DNA from 2 places in the Spirosoma montaniterrae genome. Region 1 is predicted to be linked to the other one. Evidence: riboswitches for the same ligand, from Rfam matches in the RefSeq annotation. Region 1 holds a riboswitch; the other holds the start of a gene.
What was found. A riboswitch is a leader RNA that binds a small molecule or an ion and turns the genes downstream of it on or off. The one in region 1 is predicted to bind S-adenosylmethionine.
Positions count from the first base shown of each region.

Region 1 (9,104 bases):
GGGGCTACCCGCCACCGTGCCAGCCAGTTTGTCGAGGTCGGTAGCCCGCCGATTCATCACGTTCTGGTCCACGTCGCACAGGGCCGCGCACCGAACTCCTGGGTGCTTAAGCATCGATGTCAGGTCGGCCCAGCCCATGCTGTTGCACCCGATGAGGGCCACCGAAATTGTTTCGGCAGCCGAACGGATTGGTGGTTGAGACGAATTGGCCAGCAGTTGGTCGGGCAGCAGTGCACCCGTAACGGCCATCTGAGCCGATTGGTGCAGAAATTGGCGACGAGTGTTTGTCATGGGAAAGGGGTGTAAGCAATCGTGTTTTTCGGGAGTGTTTTGTCTGACAATAGTGGCGTGCGGGCGTTTTTGAGGTAGTTGGTGTGAATCATAAGATTTCGGGTATTAGCTCCACCGATACGCAAAAACTGGTTTGTGCCCGGCTGAGCCACACACTCATTGATGATCCCATTGCGGCAATCGGTAAGCAACAGAGCGGGCCAATCAGATGTTTTGTGTGCCTGCCGCGCCGAAATGTCGCGCAGTCGGAAGTTGCTTACATTGGTCAGTACCAGCCCACTCTGCCAGCCGGGTTCGGGCTTTTCGTCGTTCCAGCGCACGGCGATGTTGTCGAGCGTCAGACCATCAACGCCCTCGAAGCGCATAGCGTGAGCAGTGCGTTTGTCGGGCGTGGCTTCAGGTTCCATAAACACCTGAACGTTGGCGATGCGGATGTTTTCCAGGGGTTTTCCCACGGTTGTGATGATCCGGCTCGTTCCCTGGGCGTGAGCAATCACGTTATCGATGGTGATGTTTTTGATGGCCCCTACTGCCGAGGTTGGGTTGCGTTTTTTGAGTACGAAATAAAACACCTCTGCATCGCCCCACCAGTTCCAGTGTCGTCGGTGCAGGTCAATGGTCAGGTTCGAGAACTTGATGTCGCTCACCGTTGCTCCATCCTGCACGTTGATACCCATGCCTTTGTTAGCATCGCGGATAACGCAATTGCTGAAAATGACGTGCCGGATGGGCGATAGCGTTTCCGTGCCAATCATCAGGGCGGTCGATGAACTGGTCAGGATACAGTTATCGACCACAATGTTTTCGGTTGGGTACGATTTGCCGCTGGGTTTAAAATCCCATGAGCCTGATTTGAGACAAATGGCATCGTCGCCGGTCGAGATGATGCACCCCGAAATATGAGCGTTGCTGGTTCCGTCGAGGTCGATACCATCGGAGTTTACGCCCATCTTCAGGTCAGAGGTAATGGTTACGCCCCGAATCTTCACCTGCTGGCACCCCCAGATGCGCATACACCAGAGGGAGGTGTTTTCAAACGTCACATCGTCGATTGTGATGCCGGTACATTCTTTAAACAGCACCCCAAACGCGCTGTTGCCTACCCGGTAGCTGCGTTTCATTTCTACGCCCGCTTTTTTGGCAATTTCTACCTCTTTGGCAATTTCTACGTCGCCGTAGTTGTAATCGGTCCACTGGTATTTTGCCTGCCCGTCAATTTTTCCCCGGCCTGTAATGGCGATGTTTGTGGCGTTTTCGGCATAGATAAAACCGTCAGCTTTGAAGGCCGGATTGGGCAAATCGGCGTACAAAATGGCCCCGGCATCCACCTGAAGCGTGATATTGTCGTGTAGCACAATGCCAAGGCAGGTATAGTGGCCGGGCGGCACCTGCACCACGCCCCCGTTTGTTGTTCGGGCGGCTGCAATAGCGTTGGCAATGGCCCCGGTTGCATCATCGCCTTTTTGGCCGGTAGCTCCATACTCGCGAATATTATAAATCGGGGGTGAGCCAATTGCAACTGTACTGAGGAATAGCAGAAAAAATGAGAATAAATACTTGATTATCATAGAATCGGGTAGGTTTCAGTTGGTCATTTCTTCGCTTTCTCCGCTTCAAGCAATAGCGTCACAATGGTCCGATGGCCGTTGTCGCGGGCGCGGTCGATGGCGCGGAACCCGTCGCTGTCCTGATAAAAAACGTCGGCTCCCTGCGTCAGTAAAGCCTTTACTGCCAATTCGTTACCCGTCCAGGCTGCCTGCACCAATTCTTTTCCCAGTTTCCCGTTTCCGGTTGTGCCCGATTGGTTTGGCCGGATCGAAGCCGCCACCTGACCCGTCCGCAGAACGGTGCGTGTGCTGGTCAACTGACGTTCCTGAGCGAGTTGGGCTTGTCGAACGGAGTCGGGAGTTGCCACAAATCCGCTAAATCATGGTACATGACCCAACATGCACAGGGGCGAAAACTGACTATCAGGGAAAAACGATTCCGTCTGTGCAGATTATACAAACAACTCGCAGACTAAAAGGGAGATTTGTTACTAAATGAACACCACGTCGTCAATGACATCGGTTCCCATGTCTTTGTTGATGACCTGAATGAGCTTTTGCTTGGCATTCACGAGTTCGCTGCGGAGGGGGGCGGAGGTCAGTTCGATGTGCAGCTTACGGTCGCGGACGTAGATGCGGTTGGTGCGTGAGGCAATAGCCTGCCCCATCATGCGGCCCCAGAACGCTTCGAGGTAGGTTTCGTTAAAGCGCGATTGAAGCTGATAATGTTTCAGCAACTGCCCGATGGCGTCTTTTACGGTGGTGGTGCCAGCTACGCGGGTGGCGTTTTCGCGATTGTATTTGTAGGGCTGATGCATACGGGGCGGTGTGTCTTTCCTACAAAAGTAAACAGCCCCCGGTTTTACTACCTATGCCGCTGACCAATTTTTTAGAAAAATAAGGGAACGGGCAGAAATCGCGGCAAACGTTTGGAAACAGGCGCGTTGGCTTGTATACTTGCGGCATCAAGTCAATTCTACGCGTTGCTTACCGTCGTCAACGCGCGTTGATTTATACAGAAGCGGGGAGAGATCAGGCTCTTCGAACCGCTGGCAACCTACCACTTGGCAAGGTGCTAACTCCTGCCTAAAATGACCCAAACGTGGTCATTAGGAACTATAAATCGAATACGAACATGCTCTGTATCAGATGCTGTATGCCCTACGGGGCCAGCTAAAGCACATCCGCCACCCGCACACACCAGATCGGGAGTGATTTGGCGTGCCATTTTTCAGTTGTAAAGTTATCGGGTTGTACAGTTGTAAGGTTTGCAACCACCCAACTCCACCGCCCGCTCAACTTTACAACCCTACAACTTTTACAACTTTATAACTCCGTCAAAAATGTCTTCTCAACTGCATTTCGATACACTGCAACTGCACGCTGGTCAGGAGGCCGACCCCACTACCAACTCGCGGGCGGTGCCTATTTACCAGACAACCTCTTACGTCTTCAACGATTCGGCGCACGGTGCCGATTTGTTCGCGCTGAAGGCGTTTGGCAATATTTACACCCGCATCATGAACCCCACGTCCGACGTGTTTGAGAAACGCATGGCGGCTCTTGAAGGGGGCGTGGCCGCTTTGGCCGTGGCATCGGGGCAGGCGGCTCAGTTCATTGCCCTGACCAATATCCTGAATGCGGGCGATAACTTTATTTCGACCTCGTTTCTGTATGGCGGCACCTACAATCAGTTCAAGGTGTCGTTCAAACGGCTTGGCATCGACGCTCGTTTTGCCAATGGCGACAAACCAGAAGCCTTTGCCAAACTGATCGACGAAAACACGAAGGCTATTTACCTCGAAACCATTGGCAATCCCGGTTTCAACATTCCTGATTTTGATGCCATTGCCGAGTTAGCCAGGCAACATGACCTGCCAATTATTGTCGATAACACCTTCGGGGCGGGTGGCTACCTGTTCCGGCCTATCGAACACGGCGCGGCTGTGGTGGTGGAGTCGGCTACGAAATGGATTGGCGGCCACGGTACGAGCATCGGCGGGGTGATTGTCGATAGCGGTAACTATAACTGGGGTAACGGCAAATTTCCGCAGTTCAGCGAACCGTCCGAGGGCTACCACGGCATGGTGTTCAGCGACGTGTTTGGCGTGGGCGGCCCGTTTGGCAACATCCAGTTTATTATCCGAGCCCGCGTCGAAGGGCTGCGCGATTGGGGACCGGCCATTAGCCCGTTCAACTCGTTTTTGCTCTTACAGGGCCTCGAAACGCTCTCGCTGCGCGTTGACCGCACGGTACAAAACGCCCTCGCACTGGCACAATGGCTCGAAGCGCACGAACAGGTTGACGTTGTAAATTACCCCGGTCTCGAAAGTAGCTCATACCACGAACTGGCGAAGAAATACCTCAAGCGCGGCTTCGGGGGCGTATTTACGTTCAAAGTGAAGGGCGGAAAAGAGGCCGCCGATCAGTTTGTGAACAGCCTGAAATTAGTGAGCCATCTCGCCAATGTCGGCGACTCAAAAACGCTGATTATTCACCCGGCCAGCACCACCCATCAGCAACTGAGCGAACAGGAACAGGCCAGTGCAGGCGTTGAACCCGGCCTGCTGCGTATTTCTGCCGGTATCGAGCATCTTGACGACATCAAGGCCGATCTCGAACAGGCGTTTGCCCAGATTGCCGAACCCGTAGCAGCTTAATTGTTTCAGGTACTGTGTTCTATGTACTACGGGCACTCAGTCCACTGTAGCACATAGAACACAGTATTAGGTACGTAGGATATGACCTTTTTCGATTACAAATATTCGTTTCCACTCGAATCGGGGCAAATCCTGCCCGGTTTCCGGTTGGCCTATACCACACGTGGCACATTAGACAATACAGCCTCGAACGTGGTGTGGGTATGCCACGCCCTGACCGGCAACGCCGACGCGGGCGACTGGTGGGGCGGTATGGTTGGGCCGGGCAAATACTTCGACCCTGCCCGCGACTTCATCGTCTGTGCCAACGTGCTGGGATCATGTTACGGCTCAACGGGGCCGCTGTCGGATAATCCTGAAACGGGGCAACCGTACTACTACGATTTTCCGACCCTCACGATTCGCGACATCGTGGCGGCTCTCGATTTGCTGCGTCAGGAGTTAGGTATCGAAAAAATCCGTACCTGTATTGGCGGGTCGGTAGGGGGCGAGCAGGCGTTGGAATGGGCTGTTATGCAGCCTGATGTTATTGATAATGTGGTGGTTATTGCCACCAGTGCGGTGGCATCGCCATGGTGTATTGCGTTCAACGAAGCCCAGCGGATGGCTATCGAAGCTGATCCTACGTGGGGCGAACGCCGTGCCGATGCGGGCATGGCCGGTATGAAGGCCGCCCGCGCTATGGCCATGATTTCGTATCGCAACTATGATACCTATGGCTTCACGCAGGCCCTCGACAACAACGAACAACTCGACGGTTACAAGGCCGCGTCGTACCAACGCTATCAGGGCGAAAAAATCGCCGAACGCTACAATGCCTTCACCTACTGGACGCTCTCGAAAGTGATGGACTCACACAACGTGGGGCGCAATCGGGGCAGCATCCTGAACGCGCTGGGGCAAATTAAAGCCCGTACACTGGTGGTCGGCATTAGTTCCGACTTGCTGTTCCCACCTGGGGAGCAACAATTTTTAGCCCGTCACATTCCCAACGCCACCTATCAGGAAATAGACTCGCTCTACGGACACGATGGATTTTTGATCGAGTTTCGGCCTTTAACCAATATCATCCGAAGATGGATGGAGTCGGCGGCTGCGGAGTCGCTTGTGCCAGTGTCTGCGCGTTTATGAATTGAGAATTACTTCGAGCAATCCACTTTTTCAGCACCATTGTGCCGGGAAATTTTAACCCGGATTTATTGCTGAATACCATTTTGCCGTTTTGCTCACTCACGTTGCCATACCCCTCGCTGAGTTCATTGTTTTTTACCAGAAATGCCACCTGCCGAACGGATTTCTGCCCCTCCGACAGAAAGGTGTAATCCGCCATCAGCGTGTCGCCCATCATCCGCCCGCTCAGGGTGCCGGTATTGGCGTCTTTACCCGACAGCCGGCGCAGGGGCCGTAGCGACAGCGGCTGTTGTTTCGCCTGTGGCTGAGGTGGTCGATCTGCTCTCGTCCGACTTTTTCTGATCCTGGCAGGCCATTGATAGTGCTATTACAACGAGCAGACTAATTTAAGGAGGGAGTTCGTAGTAAAGTAAGTTTGGTTAGAGTAGTTTCGGGTACGTACCCGCTTTTGTGGAAAGCAAGAAAAACAATATTTTTATGGCTCATCATTGGAATCGGCGAATGTTTACCCGGATTGCTTTAACGGCAGGGGCATCTTACTTCATTAAACCTTTATTAGCTTCTGGAGAAAAACAGCAGGTCGCCGTAACTGGCAAACGGGTGGGTATTATCGGGTTAGACACCTCGCATAGCATCGCCTTTACCAAAGAGCTGAACACCAACCCAGCAAGTGCCAATTGGCAGGGCTACCGGGTCGTAGCGGCCTACCCCAAAGGCAGTAACGATATTGAGAGCAGCGTGAAGCGCATTCCCGGCTACATTGATGAGGTCAAAAAAATGGGCGTGCAAATTACGGGTTCAATTGACGAGTTACTGAACCGTGTAGATGTCGTATTGTTGGAAACCAACGATGGGCGATTGCATCGCGAACAGGCATTGAAGGTGATTGCAGCTCGCAAACCCTTTTTTATCGACAAACCCGTTGCGGCTTCGCTTACCGACATTATCTTTATCATGGAGGCTGCAAAAAAAGCCGATGTCCCGCTGTTTTCGGCCTCTTCGGTGCGCTATATGAACGGCATCGATGCAGTCGACAAAGCACAGGTGGTTGGGGCCGATACTTTCAGCCCGGCCCTACTCGAAAAAACGCATCCCGATCTGTTTTGGTACGGGATTCATGGCGTTGAAGCTCTCTTCGCCGTGATGGGAACGGGTTGCCAAAGCGTTACGCGGCTACACACGCCCAACACCGACATTGTGACAGGCGTTTGGGCCGACGGTCGGGTAGGGGCGTTTCGCGGAACCCGGACGGGCAAGCATACGTATGGGGGAACCGTTTATACCAACAATGGCCCGGTCGTGCTTGGTCCTTATGGTGGTTATACCCCTCTGCTGAAAGACATTGTTCAGTTTTTTGAAACGGGGCATGCACCCGTTAATGCCGCTGAAACGCTGGAAATTTACACATTTATGGAAGCAGCCGACGAGAGCAAACGCAAAGGCGGGGTTGCCGTTCGTTTGGAAAGCGTATTAAAACAGGCGCAAGAAAAGGAGTAAACATATTCATTTATGGACTTTCGGGTACGTACCCGAAGTGCCTTAGCCACACAAAACCTGCTGCAATGACAGATAACCTACCCCCAAAACCCGTTGCTGGCCTTGAAACACGTCGGCTGTTTTTGGGACAGCTACTCACTGGAACAGTCGCTTTAACAGTCGGCGGTATACTGCCCGGGTTTAGCCCCCGAAGTTACGCCCGGATCCGGGGGGCCAATGAGCGTATTCAGGTAGGCATGATGGGCGTCAATAGTCGCGGGCTGGCACTGGCCAACACGTTTGGTTTACAACCCAACTGTGCGATTCGGGCGGTTTCGGATGTAGACTCCCGGGCGACCGCGCGATGTATTGCCGCTGTTGAGAAAATTGGACAGCCAAAGCCCAACGCGCAGCCCGATTTCCGAAAGGCGTTGGAGGATAAAGACCTCGATGTGCTGGTGATTGCTGCCCCCGATCATTGGCACGCCCCTGCTGCTATTCTGGCTGCTAAAGCCGGTAAGCACGTGTATCTGGAAAAACCCTGTAGCCACAATCCGCATGAAGGCGAACTGTTGGTAGCGGCCCAGAAAAAGTATGGTACGGTCATGCAGATGGGCAATCAGCGTCGGTCATGGCCCAACGTGGCGGCTGGAGTGAAAGCCGTGCGCGAGGGCGAAATTGGCCGGGCTTATTTTGCGAAGGGCTGGTATACCAACAACCGGCCATCTATCGGCATGGGCAAGGCCGTTGCTATACCCGATTGGCTCAACTTCGACCTCTGGCAGGGACCGGCTCCACGTAAAGCATTTAAAGACAATATTCTGCACTACAACTGGCACTGGTTCTGGCACTGGGGAACGGGCGAATCGCTCAATAACGGCACCCATATGCTCGACCTGATGCGCTGGGGACTGAACGTTACCTATCCCACTCGCGTCAGTTCATCGGGTGGTCGTTACCGCTATCAGGACGACTGGGAAACGCCCGACACGCAGGTGATTAGCCTCGAATTTCCGAACAACACGGCCATGACCTGGGAAGGGCGAAGCTGCAACGGGCGGACGATTGAAGGCAGCAGCGTGGGCGTGGTTTTCTACGGAGACAAAGGGTCGGTTCAGATTGAGCCGGGCAATGCTTACAAAGTTTATGATCTGGAAAACAAGCTGGTACGGGAGGTCAAAAACGACGTGGTGATCAATGCCCGCGACAATATGAATCCCTCGCAGGCGTTGGATGCCCTTCATATTCAGAATTTTTTCGATGGTATTCGAAAAGGAGCTGTGTTGAACTCCGACATGCTGGGGGGGCATCAGAGTACATTGCTTTGCCAGTTGGGCAATATCGCGCTGCGCTCCGAATCGACCCTGCACATCGACCCTGCTACCGGACATATTCAAAATAACCGAGCGGCTCAGTCTTTCTGGAAACGGGATTATGAACGCGGCTGGGAACCCACGCTATAACGCTATGCTCTATAGTCAACCTAACCATACTCCGAAATGAAAGCACCCGCCAACGTTCTTGATGTCGGCTCGCTCACCGGGCGGCAAACCACTCTGTCGATTCTGCTTATCGGCGTCCTGTTTTTCGTATTTGGGTTTGTTACCTGGGTAAACGCCATTCTGATTCCTTACTTCAAAATCGCCTGCGAACTGACCAACTTTCAGTCGTATTTTGTAGCCTTTGCGTTCTACATATCCTACTTCATCATGTCGGTGCCGTCGTCGTATCTGCTGAAACGGGTGGGCTTTAAACAGGGTATGATGATTGGTTTCTGGGTGATGGCCGTGGGCGCGTTCACGTTCGTACCAGCCGCTCTGAGCCGTACCTACCCTGTGTTTCTGCTGGGGTTGTTTCTGCTGGGTATCGGGCTGGCGATCCTGCAAACGGCAGCAAATCCCTACATCACGGTTCTGGGGACAAAAGAACGGGCGGCTCAGCGAATCAGCATCATGGGCATTTGCAACAAAGCGGCTGGCATTCTGGCTCCGATTCTGTT
Region 1 covers NZ_CP014263.1:446,914-456,017, forward strand. Annotated here, with positions in the region: gene AWR27_RS01910 (Gfo/Idh/MocA family protein) at 1-291, opposite strand, end outside; gene AWR27_RS01915 (glycoside hydrolase family 28 protein) at 288-1,859, opposite strand; gene AWR27_RS01920 (hypothetical protein) at 1,883-2,206, opposite strand; gene AWR27_RS01925 (DciA family protein) at 2,330-2,656, opposite strand; SAM riboswitch class I at 2,847-2,963, shown strand; gene AWR27_RS01930 (O-acetylhomoserine aminocarboxypropyltransferase/cysteine synthase family protein) at 3,182-4,498, shown strand; gene AWR27_RS01935 (homoserine O-acetyltransferase family protein) at 4,580-5,629, shown strand; gene AWR27_RS25160 (hypothetical protein) at 5,721-5,906, shown strand; gene AWR27_RS01940 (Gfo/Idh/MocA family protein) at 6,107-7,126, shown strand; gene AWR27_RS01945 (Gfo/Idh/MocA family protein) at 7,192-8,568, shown strand; gene AWR27_RS01950 (sugar MFS transporter) at 8,605-9,104, shown strand, end outside.

Region 2 (9,104 bases), 2.5 Mb from region 1:
CTTCGGGCCGGACAACAATCAATTGCCTTGAAATAGGAGGGGAGTTCAGTGAAGTGTGTCAAAAACGCTACGCCAACACGTCGCGGATGACCTTGCCATGAACGTCGGTCAGGCGGAAGTTGCGGCCCTGGAAGGGGAAAACGAGTTTTTCGTGGTCGAAGCCGAGTACGTGCAGGATGGTAGCTTGCAGGTCGTGGATGTGGGTTTTGCCCCGGACGCCGTAGTAGCCAATCTCGTCGGTTTCGCCGTGGGAGTAGCCCCCCGGATGCCGCCCCCGGCCATCCACATCGTGAAGGCGTCGATGTGGTGGTCGCGGCCTTTGAAGGGCCAATTGTTATCGCCTGCGCGGTTTTCCATCATGGGCGTCCGGCCAAATTCACCGCCCCACACCACCAGCGTATCGTCCAGCAAACCGCGTTGTTTGAGGTCCTGCAACAGGGCCGCGATGGGCTTGTCGATGGAGTTGACGTTTCGGCGGAGGCCATCGCCCACGCCACTGCCTTCGTCGGTGCCGTGCGAATCCCACCGCCGGTCGAACAACTGCACAAACCGCACGCCTTTTTCGAGCAACTTGCGGGCCAGCAGGCAGTTGTTGGCAAACGACGCCTGACCGGGCTTTACCCGTACCAGTCGCGCACCCACTGCGGCTCATCGGTAATGTCCATTGTTTCGGGCACTTCCGACTGCATCCGGTAGGCCAGTTCGTACTGCGAAATCCGGCTCAGAATCTCCGGGTCGCCAATCTGCTCGTATTCGAGTTCGTTGATTTTGTTGATGATTTCGATGGATTTCCGGCGCAACGTATCGCTGATGCCCGCCGGATTTTTGACGTATAGCACTGGCTCACCCGCCGACCGGCACTGCACCCCCTGATACACTGTCGGCAGAAAGCCGCTGCCCCAGACCGACTTGCCCGCGCTCGGTTCCGGCCCCGACACCAGCACCACGTAGCCGGGCAGATTCTGATTCTCGGAACCCAACCCATACGTCACCCACGAGCCAATGCTCGGACGGCCTAAGCGCGGACTGCCCGTGTGCATGAACAACTGTGCAGGCGCGTGGTTGAACTCGTCGGTGTGCATCGCTTTCAGGAACGTGATGTCGTCCACTACCTTCGGCAGGTACTCGAAGTATTCCGACAGCCAGGCACCCGACTGCCCGTGCTGGGCAAAGCGGGCCTGCGGTCCCAGCATTTTCGGGACGCCCTTGATAAACGCAAACCGCTTGCCTTCGAGCAGCGAGGGCGGACAAAGCTGCCCGTCGAGTTTGGTTAATTCGGGCTTATAATCGAACAACTCCAACTGGCTCGGTGCTCCTTCCATGTGCATAAACAGCACCCGTTTAGCCTTCGGCGACGCCAGCGGAGACAGCGGACGTAACGGATTATCGGTATTGGATTGAGACGCGAAGGGTCGCGTCTCTACGCCCGAACCGCACCCATCCAGCAGCGACAGCAGAGCCAGCGACCCCAGCCCGGCGGTGCATTGCTTCAGAAAATGCCGCCGGGTATTAAACGTAGCTTCGGTAAACAGAGCCTCGTCGGCGTGGTTGAGTCGGTTCATTTTGTCAGCGTTTCGTCGAGGTTCAGAATCGCATTTGCCACCAGCGTCAGCCCCTTTTTGTCGGTGGTAATTGTAGCTTCGGCATACAACTGCTTCAGCAACATCAACTTCGCCGGGCTGGGTTGCCTGAACAGTATGCGCTGGTATCCCGCCGAAATCTGCTCCGGCAACGTTCGTCCACGTCGCTGCATGTACCGGGCGAGGTGTTGCGCGGCTTCGACATAAACCGTGTCGTTCAGCGTCGTGAGAGCCTGCAAGGGCGTGTTGGTACGTATCCGGCGCGAGACGCAGAGGTTTCGTTGCGGGCTGTCGAACGTCACCATCGACGGATATGGGTTGGTACGTTGCCAGAACGTGTATAACGCCCGGCGGTGGCGGCTTTCGGGCTTTTCGTTCTTCCAGCCGTCGTTGGTCGGGTTGAAAGGCCGGACGCTGGGGCCGCCAATGGCCGGGTTTAGCAACCCACTTACCGCCAGTGCCTGATCGCGGATTTGCTCGGCACTGAGCCGGACGCGTGGCCCCCGTGCCAGCAGCCGGTTGCGCGGGTCGCGTTCCTGTAAGTCTTTGGATACCAGTGCCGACTGCCGGTATGTAGCCGACAATACCAGCTCGCGTAGCAGTTTCTTCATGCTCCAGCGGTATGTATCCTGAAACCGCACGGCCAGCGCGTCGAGCAGTTCGGGGTGCGAGGGTCTGCCGCCCATTGTCCCGAAATCTTCGAGCGTTTCGACCAGCCCATAGCCGAACAACTGTTCCCAGAAGCGATTGACCATCACCCGCGCCGTGAGCGGGTTCTCGCGGCTAACCAGCCAGCGGGCCATGTCGAGCCGGGTTTGCATGGTTTTGTCCGCTACGTTTCCGATAGTGCGCGGTACGTCGGGCTGCACGGGTTGGCCTTTGGTGAGCCAGTTGCCCCGGATGAAGACGTGGGCTTGCCGGGCGCGGTGGGCCGGGCGTTCGCGCATGACGGGCGTCGTAATAGCCGGGATGCTCGTCAGTCGCTCCACCGAGTCGCGCAGGGCCGGGTTGCGACTGATGGGAGCCTGCGGTACGTCGAGATGAAACCAGTCGATGTGTACCAGATCGCTCCGAAATTCTTTGTCTTTGCGAAAGACCAGAAATACGGTATGCCGTCCGGGCCGCGTCAGGCCCGACGTCGGCTGCACAGTGGCCCGGTGCGTGCCGTAGGTTTTCCAGTTGTACCACTGCCCCGGTGCGCCGTCCTGCGTAGCCGGGATTTTGGTACGGCTGATGAGCGGGCCATCGGGCCGGTCGAGGTGAAGTTCGATGAATGACGAAAACGACGTTGTGTAGCGGTACGTAATAGCCGATACACCCGTCAGGTCCACGTTGTCGTAGCCCACAAACGCGCCTTCGGTGGTTTGCATAATGGCCGTTTGGTTGTCCCAGAGTTCGATGTGGCGGCTGGTACTGTCGAAGTCTTCGGCCTCGATGCGCCGGTAGCCAACCCGGCTGAGTAACTCGCTCCGTTGCTCGCCCAGACCTGTCAGCGGATCGCTGGGCAGCGTAGCGACTTCCGCCGGAACGCGCTGCCGAATCCAGCCCATCAGTCGCCGTAGGTACTGTTCGTTGTCGGGCGTGAAGGTGCTGAGTTTCGGCTTTTCGTTGTAGATGTCGCGGTCTTCGGTGTTGTTGAAAAACGCCAGAAACTTGTAAAAATCGGCGTGGCGGATGGGGTCGTAGGGGTGGCTGTGGCACTGCACACAACTCATCGTTGTACCTTGCCAAACCTCGAATGTCGTACTCACCCGGTCGATCAGGGCCATGTTGCGGAATTCCTCATCGTTGGTGCCGCCCTCGTCGTTAGCCATCGTGTTCCGGTGGAACGCCGTAGCAATCAGGTTGCGCTGATACGTAGCGGCATCGGTTGCGGGTAGCAGGTCGCCGGCCAATTGTTCGAGGGTGAAGCGGTCGAAAGGCAGGTCGCGGTTGAAGGCGTCGATGACCCAGTCGCGGTAGGTCCAGATGCTGCGTTCGAGGTCTTTTTCGTAGCCTTTCGAGTCGGCGTAACGGGCGAGGTCGAGCCACATACTGGCCCATCGCTCGCCAAATCGGGGCGACGCCAGCAATGTATCGACCAACTTCTCGTAAGCGTTCGGCGACGTATCACGCAGGAAGCGGGTGGCCTGCTGATGGGTCGGCGGCAATCCCGTCAGGTCGAGGCTCACCCGACGCAGCAACGTAGCGCGGTCTGCTTCGGGCGCGGGTTTCAGCCCTTCCTGTTCCAGCCGCTCCCGCACGAACGTGTCGATGGATTTGGTGGTCGCGTCGGTTCCCCGTTTTGGGGGAAGGTAGGCCCAATGGTCTTCCCACTCAGCTCCCTGATCGATCCAGTCGCGAATGAGGTTGATTTCGTCCTTGCTCAGGGGCGGGTGTTCGAGCGGCATTCGCAGTTCCGGGTCGTCGCTCACGAGCCGCTTCACCAGTTCCGATGCGTCGGCATCGCCCGGCACAATCGCGTACTTGCCCGACTTCGCTTTGGCTAACGCTTCTTCGCGAAACAGCATACTGAAGTTGCCGCTTTTCTTGATACCGCCGTGGCACGTAATGCACTTCGCGTTGACAATAGGTCGAATCTGCTCGTTATAACTGATGCGTTTGCCACCGAACAAACCACCCACCGTGCAGGCCGCTACCGTTGCAGTTAGGGCGAGTCCGCCGAGCCAGAAGTAGCGCATTGTCGGGAGCATCGTGATCAATCGGTTGAGTGTCACACAGTAGAACCGCACCGGCGAACCAGCTAATTTTCAAGACCGTATCGATCCTGCAAAGTCAAAAGCAATCTAAGCTTGTATTTTAACGTGGACTACGGAATAAAAAGAGTGGTGAAGGTCAAAACTGTTTTTAAACCCGCTTCTTTCGCGAAAGCTGGGCATAAACCAACTGAATAATGCCATCTTTCAGGCCCAGATCGGGCACGATAATCTGGCTGGCTCCGGCCCATTTCATCACGGAGATGTAGATGTCGGCGGCTGGTACAATCACGTCGGCACGGTCGGCATTCAGGCGGAGCTTATTGATACGGTCGTCTAAACTATAGCTGGCAACATGGTTGCGGATGCGCTCAATCTCAGCCAGCGACGTGCCTTCTTCGGTGGTTTTGGCCGCCAGATTAAACAGCTTGCTGATGTTACCGCCCGTGCCAATAGCCACCACGCCCTGCGATGAGTCGATATTTTCCTGAACCCAATCTTCAATTTTGCGCCAGGCTCCTTTTGTTTCTTTGCCCTCCAGCAGCCGTACCGAGCCAATTTTGAACGACTTCGAGTTGATTTTCTGCCGGTTCACATACACGTTCAGTTCGGTGCTGCCCCCACCCACGTCGATGTGCAGAAACTGCCGGTCGTCTAATGCCTGAACCACTACGTTGTTAATAAGTTCGGCCTCTTTCTGTCCGTCGATGATGTGAATTTTTACGGCGGTCTGGGCTTCAATGCGCCGGGCAACGTCGTGACCATTAGACGCTTCGCGCATGGCCGACGTAGCGCAGGCCATGTAATGTTCCACTTCGTGCAGTTCCATCAGCAGTTTATATACCTGCATCAGTTTGGCAGTGCGGGCTTCCGATTCGGGCGTGAGTTCGCCGAAATTGAATACGTCGTGACCCAGGCGTAGCGGAAACCGCACATACTCAACCTTCTTGAAGCTTACTGAATCGTTGTTATGAAGTATAGTAGAAATTTGCAGCCGGGCTGCGTTAGACCCAATATCGATAGCGGCCAGTTTCATAATGTGTTGAATGATTGACAGGTTGAATGATTGAATGATTGAATGGTTGAATGATGGAATGGGCTTTCACCAAAACAATCCATTCCATCATTCAATCACTCAACCAGTCAATCACTCAACCACTCAAAATTAAGTCGGCCCAAAAGTAAAGCTTTTTTGGGTTCTACCGGCCCAGTGTGTATTTTTACGAGCTTATCAAGAAAGACGGAGGGACTGGACCCTGCGATGTCTTGGCAACCGGCCACCTGGCACCGGTGCCACATTCCACCCCAACCCAGAACGGGGCAGATAAGGTAGTAACCAACCGTTGTTGTTGATAAGCCTGGTTTCTTTTCTGTAAATTTGCACTTTTTTGGGACGAACGGCTGTTCTCCTGCAAACAGGCTATAACGTATTGCATCGCTTGAAACCGATAACCGAACTTCTCCGCGAACGTATCCTCGTGCTCGATGGCGCGATGGGCTCCATGATTCAGCAATATCAGCTTACCGAAGCCGATTATCGGGTGAGCGATTTCAGGATTGGTCGCACGACCTGAAGGGCAACAACGATCTGCTGAGCCTGACCCGCCCCGATATTATTCAGGAAATACATCGGCAGTACCTCGACGCCGGGGCCGATATTATTGAAACCAACACGTTTAGCGGCACCAGCATCGCTATGGCCGACTATCGGATGGAATCGCTGGTGTATGAACTGAACTATGAGTCGGCGCGGATTGCGAAAGAAGTGGCCGTTGACTATACCCGCCAGAACCCCGACAAGCCGCGCTTCGTAGCGGGCGCAATGGGGCCAACCAACCGCACCGCCAGTCTCTCGCCCGACGTGAACAACCCGGCCTACCGCGCCGTGACGTTCGATGAGTTGGTCGATGCGTACTACGAACAGGTTTCGGGCTTAGTTGATGGCGGTGCCGACCTCTTGCTGGTCGAAACCATTTTCGATACGCTCAATGCCAAAGCCGCGCTGTTTGCGATTGATAAGTACTTTCAGGAACACCCCACCCCCGGCCCCTCCCCGTTAGGGAGGGGAGCGATTGCTCAGGCTCAGCCGTTGGTTTATAACAACGCGCCGTTTTACCATACAGATTCTGAGCGTTGGAAGTCGTTGAGAGAATTCGCGCGTGAACACAGAAAGCAACCAACAAAGGCAGAAGACGTTCTCTGGCAGCAATTGCGGGGGAGACAGTTGCTGGGGCTTAAGTTTCGCCGACAACACGCCATTCAGGATTTTATTGCCGATTTTGTTTGTATTGAGAAGCGTTTGGTAATTGAAGTGGATGGCTCGATTCATGACCAACAGCAGGAATATGATCTGTTACGCACAGAGTATCTCAATGCGAATGGATTTAATGTTGTCCGTTTCACAAACGAGCAAGTTCTTCACGACGTAAGTTCAGTTCTTAAGCAAATAGAAAAAGCCATTGCCGAGCAATCGAAAGAGTTGAAAAAAACGACTGAGGCTACTCCCCTCCCTAACGGGGAGGGGCTGGGGGTGGGGTATCTCCCCATCATGGTCTCCGGTACCATCACCGATGCCAGTGGCCGGACGCTGTCGGGGCAAACGACCGAAGCGTTTTTGTATTCCATCTCGCACCTGCCGCTGCTGAGCGTGGGGCTGAACTGCGCCCTCGGTGCCGAACCGATGCGGCCCTACATTCAGACGCTCGCCAAAGAAGCTCCCTTCTTTACGTCGGCTTATCCAAACGCCGGTTTGCCGAATGCGTTTGGCGAGTACGACGAAACGCCCGATATGATGGCCGCCCAAATCGAGGGCTTCATCCGCGATAGCTTCGTCAATATTGTGGGCGGCTGTTGCGGCTCTACGCCCGCGCACATCCGCGCCATTGCCGACGTGGCAGCCAGGTACCCGCCCCGACAACTGCCCCAACCCGAACCATACCAGAAACTGAGCGGACTGGAACCGCTGAAAATCACCGAACAAACCAACTTCCTGAACGTCGGCGAACGGACCAACGTAACCGGCTCGAAGAAATTTGCGCGGCTTATCAAAGAAGGCAACTACGACGAAGCCCTGAGCATTGCGCGTGGGCAGGTAGAAGGCGGGGCGCAGGTGATTGACGTAAATATGGACGAAGGCATGCTCGACTCGGTGGAGGCCATGACCACGTTCCTGAACCTGATTGCGTCGGAACCCGACATTGCGCGGGTGCCGGTCATGATCGACTCCTCAAAGTGGGAGGTCATCGAAGCGGGCCTGAAGTGTGTGCAGGGCAAGGCCATCGTGAACTCCATTTCACTGAAAGAAGGCGAAGAAGCATTTATCGAGCGGGCACAACTCATCAAACGTTACGGCGCGGCAACCGTGGTCATGGCGTTTGACGAAACCGGGCAGGCCGACTCCTACGAACGGCGCATTCAAATCTGCGAACGGGCCTACCGGATTCTGGTCGATAAAGTCAACTTTGCCCCGCAGGACATTATCTTCGACCCCAACATTCTGACTGTTGCAACGGGCATCGACGAACACAATAACTACGCCGTTGACTTCATCAATGCCACGCGCTGGATCAAACAAAATCTGCCACTGGCGAAGGTGAGCGGTGGCGTATCGAATATTTCGTTCTCGTTCCGGGGTAACGATGTCGTGCGTGAGGCCATGCACTCGGCGTTTTTGTATCACGCCATCCGCGCCGGGCTGGATATGGGCATCGTGAATGCCGGGCAGTTGGAGGTGTACGACAGTATTCCGAAAGATCTGCTCGAACGGTGTGAAGACGTGCTGCTCAACCGCCGTCCCGATGCTACGGAGCGGCTCGTGGAGTTTGCCGAAACGGTGAAAGCCAAAGGGAAAGTCATTGTTCAGGATGATGCCTGGCGCAGTGAACCCGTTCGCGAACGGCTGAAACACGCGCTCGTAAAAGGCATTACCGACTTTATCGATCAGGACGTAGAAGAAGCCCGTCAGCAGGTCGAGCGGCCATTGCACGTTATCGAAGGTCCACTCATGGACGGTATGAACGTGGTGGGCGACCTGTTTGGCGAAGGCAAAATGTTTCTGCCGCAGGTAGTGAAATCGGCGCGGGTTATGAAAAAGGCCGTAGCGTATCTGACTCCGTTCATCGAAGCCGAAAAGCTCATTGGGGGGATACGTCTACGAATGCCGGAAAAATTCTGCTCGCCACCGTGAAGGGCGACGTGCACGACATTGGCAAAAACATTGTCGGCGTGGTGCTGGGCTGTAATAACTACGAAGTGATTGACCTCGGCGTGATGGTGCCCACCCAGAAGATTCTGGACGAGGCCCGTAAACAAAACGTCGATATTATTGGCTTGAGCGGCCTGATTACGCCCTCGCTCGATGAGATGGTCGGCGTAGCGAAAGAAATGGAGCGGCAGGGTTTTACGATTCCGCTGCTCATTGGCGGGGCTACTACCTCGCGGATGCACACCGCCGTAAAAATCGACCCGCACTATTCGGGGCCGGTGATTCACGTACTCGATGCCAGTCGGAGCGTACCGGTTGCTGGCCGGTTGGTGAGCGATACCGATGGCACGAAAGAAGAAATTTTCCGCGAAATTAAAGCCGAATACGCCAAACTTCGCGACGAACACGCCAGGCGGCAGAAAGAGAAAAACCTGCTTACCATTGAAAAGGCCCGCGCCAATCGCACGACCATCGACTGGAGCGCGTTTGAGCCAACGAAACCGGCTTTTCTCGGCAATCGCTATTTTGAGGACTATGACATTGCCGAACTGGCAAAATACATCGACTGGACGCCCTTCTTCCAGACGTGGCAGTTGAGCGGTAAATACCCCGCCATTTTCGAGG
Region 2 covers NZ_CP014263.1:3,734,642-3,743,745, reverse strand. Annotated here, with positions in the region: gene AWR27_RS16215 (alpha-L-rhamnosidase-related protein) at 1-31, shown strand, start outside; partial or broken gene AWR27_RS16210 (DUF1501 domain-containing protein) at 68-1,562, opposite strand; gene AWR27_RS16205 (DUF1553 domain-containing protein) at 1,559-4,273, opposite strand; gene AWR27_RS16200 (Ppx/GppA phosphatase family protein) at 4,428-5,312, opposite strand; SAM riboswitch class I at 5,502-5,607, shown strand; partial or broken gene AWR27_RS16195 (homocysteine S-methyltransferase family protein) at 5,716-6,314, shown strand; partial or broken gene AWR27_RS26205 (endonuclease domain-containing protein) at 6,366-6,677, shown strand; partial or broken gene metH (methionine synthase) at 6,816-9,104, shown strand, end outside.
Region 2: it holds a riboswitch for S-adenosylmethionine, as region 1 does, so the genes downstream of both, AWR27_RS16195 (homocysteine S-methyltransferase family protein) here and AWR27_RS01930 (O-acetylhomoserine aminocarboxypropyltransferase/cysteine synthase family protein) in region 1, are expected to answer to the same signal.